DNA from 4 places in the Hyphobacterium marinum genome. Region 2 is predicted to be linked to each of the others. Evidence: predicted binding sites of a transcription regulator. Region 2 holds the regulator's gene; each other region holds the start of a gene.
The links. The regulator LexA, encoded in region 2, represses DNA repair genes until DNA is damaged. The targets are predictions, from matches to a motif close to ATGTTCCNCTTGTGTTCC.

Region 1: a site for LexA is predicted at 968-985, ahead of V0U35_RS09730 (VOC family protein). Genes of this name have one in related genera too.
Region 3: a site for LexA is predicted at 1,302-1,319, ahead of V0U35_RS12405 (PA0069 family radical SAM protein). Genes of this name have one in related genera too.
Region 4: a site for LexA is predicted at 1,340-1,357, ahead of V0U35_RS03935 (DNA recombination protein RmuC). Genes of this name have one in related genera too.

What each region holds. Positions count from the first base shown of each region.
Region 1 is NZ_JAZDRO010000004.1:12,595-14,794, reverse strand. It holds gene V0U35_RS09735 (thymidylate synthase) at 1-793, opposite strand, end outside; gene V0U35_RS09730 (VOC family protein) at 990-1,361, shown strand; gene V0U35_RS09725 (DUF3667 domain-containing protein) at 1,587-2,200, shown strand, end outside.
Region 2 is NZ_JAZDRO010000006.1:18,712-20,911, reverse strand. It holds gene V0U35_RS12610 (ComEC/Rec2 family competence protein) at 1-429, shown strand, start outside; gene lexA (transcriptional repressor LexA) at 441-1,121, opposite strand; gene V0U35_RS12600 (hypothetical protein) at 1,296-1,886, shown strand; gene trpC (indole-3-glycerol phosphate synthase TrpC) at 1,955-2,200, opposite strand, start outside.
Region 3 is NZ_JAZDRO010000005.1:195,101-197,300, forward strand. It holds gene V0U35_RS12390 (polyprenyl synthetase family protein) at 1-99, opposite strand, end outside; gene V0U35_RS12395 (putative signal transducing protein) at 150-434, shown strand; gene V0U35_RS12400 (tRNA1(Val) (adenine(37)-N6)-methyltransferase) at 434-1,165, shown strand; gene V0U35_RS12405 (PA0069 family radical SAM protein) at 1,344-2,200, shown strand, end outside.
Region 4 is NZ_JAZDRO010000001.1:819,004-821,203, reverse strand. It holds gene V0U35_RS03935 (DNA recombination protein RmuC) at 1-1,296, opposite strand, end outside; gene V0U35_RS03930 (GNAT family N-acetyltransferase) at 1,457-2,200, shown strand, end outside.

The DNA.
Region 1 (2,200 bases), on a different contig from region 2:
CGTACTCGAAGGCGAAGAGGTCGGCCCGGTCCGGATTGAGCGACAGGCGTGGCAGAGCGCGCGGCTCGCGAGAGAGCTGTTCGCGCACCTGGTCCATGTGGTTGGTGTAGATGTGCGCATCGCCGAAAGTGTGGATGAATTCACCCGGCTCGAGCCCGGCAACTTGTGCGACCATGCAGGTCAGGAGCGCATAGGAGGCGATATTGAACGGCACGCCGAGGAACATGTCGGCAGACCGCTGGTAAAGCTGGCAGGAGAGCCGGCCGTTCGCGACATTGAACTGGTAGAGCGTGTGGCAGGGCGGCAGCGCCATGTTCGGCACGTCGGGCGGATTCCAGCCCGACACGATCAGGCGGCGTGAGGCCGGATTGGTGCGGATCTGTTCCAGGACATCGGAGAGCTGGTCGACCTCGGTGCCGTCCGGGCCTTCCCAGCGCCGCCACTGCTTGCCGTAGACGGGGCCGAGATCGCCTTTTTCGTCAGCCCATTCATCCCAGATCGTCACGCCACGGTCCTGCAGCCAGCGCACATTCGTCTCGCCGCGTAAAAACCAGAGCAGCTCGATGGCGATCGAGCGGAAATGTACTTTCTTGGTGGTCAGAAGCGGAAAGCCTTCGGAGAGGTCACAGCGCAACTGCCGCCCGAAGACCGACAGCGTGCCCACGCCCGTGCGGTCTTCCTGAGGGGTGCCGTTCTTGAGGATATCCTCAAGCAGGTCGAGATAGGCCGTCTCGACCGCCGAGGCCCGTCCGCCCGCTCTCGGGAAATCCTCGATCCGTACTGCCTCGCCCATGGCAATTCGCTCCGCATACCGATTCGCTGGAGCCAGCCTAACGCGCCTGGGCCCGGAACGCGTTAACGGGTCTCAGGCGGGGGGCGAGTTTTCCACGGCCAATTCACCCTTACATCGTGCCGACACAAAAATTTGACTCGCCTCGCGGGGCCGTTCGGCTATGGTGACCAGATCGGAACATAGAGGGAACATTTACATGCTTGGATATGTGACGGTCGGCACCAACGACCTCAAAAGCGCCGCGGAATTCTACGACAAGATCTGCGCCGAATTTGGCGTCGGCCGGATGATGGATTTCGACACTTTCATCGCCTGGGGCAAGCCCGGCGGCGGGTGCGGCATCGCCGCGACCAAACCGTTCGACGGCCAGGCCGCCACGGTCGGCAATGGCGTCATGGCGGCGTTTCAGGCGGACTCGAAGGAACAGGTCGACAAGGTCTATGCGCTCGCCATCAGCCTCGGCGCAAAAGACGAAGGCGCGGCCGGTCCGCGCGGCGACAGCGGCTTTTATGCCGGCTATTTCCGCGACCCGGATGGCAACAAGCTGAACGTCTTCACGATGGGCTAGTTGTCCTTCTTGAGGCCCCGGGTCGCTATCGCGCCCGGGGTTTCAGGTTTCGTGTGGCGCGAACCAACAAAGCACCGAAATCCCGGCCGAGCTAGCGAGAGCCGGGACCTTGGCCAGTTTCACACGGCCCCGGCGCGTCGCAAATGCTCCGGCCGGGGTTTCAAGAATACTCCCCTCGCCTCTCCCGGTCCGGCGCGCTAGCGTGGCGGTTCCGGGAGGGACAGCGTGGCGAACACCGAAACGACGGAGCCATCACAGACTTGCGCCAATTGCGGCGCGATCCTGACCGGCGCGTATTGCGCCGAGTGCGGGCAGTCGCGCGAGGATATCAATCGGCCCTTCTGGACGCTGGCGACCGATACGCTCGACGGGCTGTTCTCGTGGGACGGCCGGCTATTGACGACGCTGCGCCAGCTTTACACGCGGCCGGGCCGCGTGGCGCGCGATTATGCCGACGGCAAGCGGCAGAGCTTTACCCCGCCGATCCGGCTCTACCTCATTGTCAGCCTCGTCTTTTTCGCGGCAATGACGCTGTCGGGCGTGCGGATCATCGCGGTCAACACGTCGATGAGCGAAGCCGGGCCGGGCATCAGCCTGACCATGTTCCAGCCGCCGGGCACCAGCGAACCTCTCAATCTGACGGACGAGGAGCGGGAGGACTTCTATGCCCTCGCCCGCGGCCTGGGTAATCCGGAGAGCGTGATCCGCATCGCATTGCGGGCCGCAGAAGATCCACGCGGCACCGAGGAAAAGACCGCCGCAGCGGCCAATCAGGCGCTGATCCTGATGGTCTTCGTCTTCATCCTGATGAACATGGCGCTGCACCCGCGCACAGCCGT
Region 2 (2,200 bases):
CACTATGACGCGGCAGATGGAGACTGGTCGGCCAGTACAACGCGGCGCTCGCGGTTTGCGGCGCGAGTCTTCCTCGAACAGACCGGTGACCGCGAAGTCAGACTGGCGAGGGGGATGCGTTGCGACGCCTCAGGCTGTGCAGGCCGGGCGCAGGGCGTGCTGATCGCGACGCCGGAAACCGAGGAAGCCCTGATCGAGGACTGCCGCACGGCGGATCTGGTCGTCACGCGCCTTGAGGTAAACCGGGTTCTCCGGTCGCGCTGCGATGCCGAACTGATCGATGCCGATGATCTCGCGCGTGACGGTGCCCGGACATTCCGGATCACCGATGGCCGTATCACGTCGTGGGAAACGGTCGCCGACCGCAGGGGTGACCGGTCCTGGACGGGGACGGGCACGGGCACGATGGCAGGGACACACCGCGACTAGACGGCGAAAGCCTAGTGATAGCGGCGGATGAGACCGACGAGACGGCCCTGTACCTGGACCCGGTCCGGTCCGAAAATGCGGGTCTCATAAGCCGGGTTGGCGGCTTCGAGCGCAATTGAACCGCCCTTGCGGCGCAGACGTTTCAGCGTGGCTTCCTCGTTGTCGACAAGCGCGACAACGATCTCGCCGGTATTGGCGGTGTTGCAGCGTTCGATGACGACGATATCGCCTTCAAGAATGCCCGCATCGATCATGGAATCGCCTTCCACTTCGAGCGCGAAATGTTCACCCGAACCGCCGGCAATATCGGGCGGCAACACGAAGCGGTCGGTCTCGTGCTGGATCGCCTCGATGGGGACACCGGCGGCGATCTTGCCAAGCAGGGGTACTTCGCGGCTGTCGCGCGCCTCGCGCGGCGGGCGCTTGAAGTCGGCTCGCACGACATTGGGGCCGAGATCGGCACCGGCAGGCGCGGCGGAATCCGGCATTTTGAGCACTTCAAGCGCACGGGCGCGGTGGGCGAGGCGGCGGATGAAGCCGCGCTCCTCCAGCGCCGTGATCAGGCGGTGCACGCCGGACTTGGACGCCAGTTCCAGCGCATCCTTCATCTCGTCAAAGGAGGGCGACACACCGGTCTCGGTGATGCGGCGGTGGATGAACAGCAAAAGCTGGTGTTGCTTGCGCGTCAGCATGGCGTTTCCTTCGCGACCGGCGAGCGGAACAAAACATAAACTTCACGCGATGTTCTATAAGTGTTCCGGGGGCGCGTCAAGTCCTCCTATCCCTTCGGTGCAAGTAGAGACGTGAAGGACACGGAATGACCTTGTTTGTGGCGATTTTGCCCCGGCCCGTGGTATGGGTTGGGGATGCTATACAAGTCCGCCTCGGCATTTTTGGTGATCGTTGCCAGCGTCTTCTTATTCATGATGGCCGATGGCCCTGCTCACTACGAATTAATAATTCTAGAATGGTGTGAGCGGTTTGGCTCGTCTTGTCCGGCTTGGGTCCAAGAACCGGCGTGGGGCTGGCTAATTGTTGGGCTGCTTTTGACGGCTGCGATTGTGCTGTTCTGGCCCTTTTGGATCGGCCTCGTCCGCAAAACGATTCCGCAGATAAAAGGCCAGTCGAGCCATGTCTCCATCGGTGAGGCTGGTATTTGGTTATACAATTCTCTTCCGGATGACCGGCGTAGAAACCTGCGTGACGGAGCGAGCGCTTGCGATGGCGGGAACATCGAAACGTATATGCGGCAAATTGCGTTGTTGGACGCAGAGCAGGCCGGAATTCAGCTATATGCGCGCTGGTGTGATGGCGGAGACATAGAGGCGGTCGAACATGGTGACGTGGTTGATGCCCCGGGCGATGGGTGGTTGTTTGACCGCTCAAAGCCACAGCCTATCGAGGTTTATATAAGGCGGTCGGATCGTGGGAAGCTACGGAAGTGTCATGTCGAATAACGCTGACAAATTCGACGCCCTCTTGCGAGCGACGCCCAGCGCGCCACCGGAAAGCTCTCCTTCCCGCCTCAAGTAAACGCTGCCGTCCCCATCAGGGTGCGCGTGGCCTTGGCCACATCGCCTTGCCGCATAAGGCTTTCACCCACCAGGACGGCGCGTGCGCCGGCCTCGCGGACGCGGGTGACGTCCTCCGGTGTGGCGATGCCGCTTTCGGCCACCGCGAATCGTTGACCGGCAAAGCGCGGGGCGAGGCGTTCAAACGTCGCCAGCGAGGTCTCGAACGTGGTCAGATCGCGATTATTCACGCCGATGAG
Region 3 (2,200 bases), on a different contig from region 2:
ATCGACCTCGCGCATGTCGTCCCAGGCGAGGGATGCGAGCCGCTCGGCCGCATTCGTCTCCTGCCCGGCGCTCTTGTCGGCCTTGACGCTGATATCCAAGATTTCGCCTCTTAAGAAGCCATTGGCTTGTTCGGTGCCAGACAATAGGAATGGCCGCCGCGCGCGGCAAGCGCCGGACACTGCGCCTATGGTCGCAGCCGGTCAGGAGAATGGGCATGAAGGAAATCCTGCGAACCAATGATCCGGTGAAACTCTCCTTTGCGCAGGCCGTGATGAAGGAAATCGGCGTGGAATGCTTCGCGCTCGATGGCGGCATGTCAGGGCTCTACGGCAACGGACTGCCTTTCATCGAACAGCGCCTGATGGTCGATGACCGCGACGCCCACCGCGCCCGGACCGCGCTCGAACAGGCGCTAGCGGACAACGGGTCCTGATGGCGACGACCTGCGATCTTTTCCTCGACGGTCAGGTGTCCGTCAGCCAGCCCGCTGACGGCTTCCGCGCCGGTATCGACGCGGTCCTGCTCGCGGCCGCCCTATCGGCCAAGCCGGGAAGCCTGGTTCTCGATGCGGGATGCGGCGCGGGAACGGCGATGCTGTGCGCGGCGCACCGGATGACGGAGTGCCGGTTTCTGGGCCTTGAAATTGACCCGGCCATGGCCGCGCTGGCGCGCCGGAATATCGAGGCCAATGTCATGACCTCCCGTGTCGAAGTCATCGGAGGCGATGTCGCTGATCCGCCAGATCTGCCAACAGTCAACCGGGTCTTCTTCAACCCGCCTTTCTTCGATGATCCGTCCGCGCTACGCGCCCCGAAACCCGGCAAGCAGGCCGCCTACACCTCGCCAACGGCCAATCTTGAGGCCTGGATAAGACTCACCCGACGCGTACTGCGCCCCAAGGGCCGCGTTGTGCTCATCCACCGCGCCGATGCGCTCGGCGATGTCCTCGCCCTGATTGGCAAGGGTTTTGGTGATGTCGCGATCAAGCCGATTCAACCCCGCCCCGGCAGCGATGCCAAGCGGGTCATCATCTCGGCAAAGCGCGGCTCGAAATCCCCGCTCCGCCTCCTCCCGCCGCTGGCCCTGCATGACGATGCCGGCGGCAAGTACAGCGCCAAAGCGGAGGATATTCTGCGCGGGCGCGCCGTCATCGAGATGGGATAAAGCGGTGTACGGGGATTCCCCGGACACGCCGGGGAATGACGCCCACCAAGCATGCCACCCTGATGGCTTCGCCATCCTCCCTCCCCTCGAGGGGAGGGATGGGGTGTGGTGTGTCTGCCTGTGGATATTAACCCATTTGTTCTTGTTCTGTTCCGCTCTCCCTGCCATGGTTCAGGGCATGAACCGGCACACACTCATCGACCGAACACCAGAACCGCGCCGCGTCCCTGATTCGGATTGTTCCGAAGTTGCGTCCGGCAATCCGACGGCCTGCCTCGGGGCACTGCCCCCGCCCCTGCAGCCACGGGGACGCGGCGCGCGCTCCAATGTCACCGGCCGGTATGAGAGCTATGGCTACGAGCTGTTCGACGACGGCTGGACCGAAGCCGACCCGATGCCGAAACAGCTGCGCACCGTGACCATCAAGGACACGTCACGCACCATCGTCACCAGCAACAACTCGCCCGACATTTCCTTTTCGCGCTCGGTCAATCCCTATCGCGGCTGTGAGCATGGCTGCATCTATTGCTACGCAAGGCCCAGCCATGCCTATTGGGGCTATTCGCCGGGCCTCGATTTCGAAAGCGTCATCTTCGTCAAACCCGATGCGCCAGCCCTGCTCGAGAAACAATTCTCAAGCCCGCGCTATGTCCCCGAGCCCATCGTCATCGGGGCCAATACCGATCCCTACCAGCCGCGCGAGCGCGACCTGCAGACCACGCGCGAGCTGTTGAAAGTGTTCGCGCGCTACAACCACCCGGTCAGCTTCATCACCAAGTCGGCGCTGTGCCTGCGCGATCTCGATATTCTCGCGCCGATGGCCAAGAAAGGCCTTGTGCGGGCGGCCATCTCGGTGACCACGCTCGACCGGCGTCTGGCCCGGGACATGGAGCCGCGCGCCGCAACGCCCGGAAAGCGGATCGAGGCGATCCGGGGTCTCGCTGATGCCGGTATTCCGGTGACGGTAATGGCCGCGCCGATGATCCCGGCGCTCAACGACCGCGAACTGGAAGCCATCCTCGAGGCAGCCGCCGG
Region 4 (2,200 bases), on a different contig from region 2:
GTCATCATCGGCGGCATCGCGATAGCCATCGGGCAGCGCCTTCTTGGTTTTCGCGCCAAGCGCTTTAAGCATTTCGGTCTGGCGAATGACATTGCCGCGCCCGGTCACCAGGCGTTCCTTCGCGGTCGCCCAGGCCCCGTGCGCCTGATCGATGCGCTGGCCGACCTTGTCGAGTTCCTCCACGAATCCGACCAGCTTGTCGTAGAGCAGGCCGGCCCGTTCGGCGATCGCCTGGGCGTTCTGGTTCTGGCGCTCGATCGTCCAGAGATTCTGCACCGTGCGCATGGCCATGGTGAGGTTGGTCGGTGAGGCGATCATCACACCCCGGTCCAGCGCATAGGCGACAAGCTCGTGGTCATTTTGCAGGGCCAACACCGCCGCGCCTTCCAGCGGGATGAACATCAGGGTGAAGTCGACCCCGTCATAGAGCGCGGCATAGTCCTTCTCGCCCAGCGACTTTACATGCGTCCGCACCGAGGCGATGTGCTGCTTGAGGAAGGCCGCCCGCTGCTCTTCGGTCTCGGCATTTACGCACGCTTCGAAGGCGTTGAGGCTGACCTTGGAGTCGATCACCAGCCGGTGCCCGCCCGGCATGTTGACGACGATATCGGGCCGCAGCCGCCGCCCCTCCGCATCGGTCTCGTGGGACTGGGTCTCGAACTCCTCGCCTTCACGCAGCCCCGCCCGCGACAGGATGCGCTCCAGCACCAGTTCGCCCCAGTCGCCGCGCACCTTGGACGAGGACTTGAGCGCATTGGTGAGATTGGTCGCGTCCTGGGAGATCTGGACGGCATTCTTGTGCAGCGTATCGACGAGCTGGTGCAGCGCACTGGTCTGCCCCGTTCGTTCCTTGGCATCGTCGATGACGCGCTTCTGAAATTCGCCCAATTGTTCGCGCAACGGGTTGAGCAGGGTCTGCAGGTTTTTCGCGCTTTGCTCGTTCAGTTCCGCACCGCTGGCCTTGAGGACCTCGTTCGCCGTCAGCTTGAAACTCTCGGTGAGATCCTTGCGGGCCTTTTCCAGCTCAGCCAGCTTCTCGGCGTGGTGGCGCTCGGCCGCGTCCGAAGACGCTTTCAGCGCGGCGTGGTTCCGCTCGGCGCTTTCACGAGCCGTGTTGGCGGCTTTCAGCTCATCGCGCAGGCTGGCGATATCGCGTTCCGCCTGCTCGGCCAACGCACTCCGGCGTTCGGCCTCGCCCAGGCGGCGATGCAGGCGCGCGACATAGACCATCAGGCCGGCCAGGACCACGACCAGAACGACCGTCCCGGCCCCCATCAGCAGCATTTCCTGGCCCATGATTTCCCTGTCCCGTCCCGACTCGCGAAGGCACTAGATTACCGGAACGAAACCGAAACGCACACCCGCAACCGCACCGGAATTAACCCGCCGCTAACCCTGTTAACCAAACGGCCCGCGGCTTGCTGCGACAGGGCTGAATTTCGGGAGTTGCCTGACCATGCCTGTCACGAATGTTCCGATTCGGGAATTGACCGAGGCCGATGTCCAGCGCTGGAACGCCTGGGCTGCGCCGCAGGGTGAACTTGTCAGCCCCTATCTGCTGCACGACTTTGCAGCCGCAGTCGACGAGGTTCGCAATGACGTCAGCGTCGCGGTTATTCGCGACGGTGCCTCCATCGCCGGATATTTCGCGCATCATGCCCCGAAGGGCGGTGCGATCCGTCCCGTCGGTGCACCCATGTCGGATTATCAGGGGATTGTGTCTGCGCCGGGCGTGAAGCTCGACCCGGCCGAAATTCTCTACGACAGTGGCGCTTGCGCCCTCGTCTATGACAACTGGTACCGGCCGAGCGCCGGGCTGTCCGGCCTGTTCCGGGAACGCAATGGCTCAGCGATCTGTGATCTGTCGCTAGGAGCGGACGCCTACTTCGATGCCCAGCGCGCCCTCCACCGCGATCACTTCCGCAAGCTCGACCGCCGCCGCCGCAAGGCTGAACAGGCATTTGGTGCCATGCGCGTCGTCCTGGGCGATCCGGGCGGTCATCACTTCCACACGCTCGCAGCCTGGAAGAGCGCGCAATACCGCGCCACCGGAAAGCTCGACGTCCTGTCCGTGCCCTGGGCGCGGCAATTGCTGCGCAATCTCGGCCGCCGCGAGGGTTCGCCCTTTGGCACACTGACGGCCGCGCTCTATTTCGGTGATCACCTGGCCGCCGTGGAAACCGGCCTGAAGGCCGGAGAT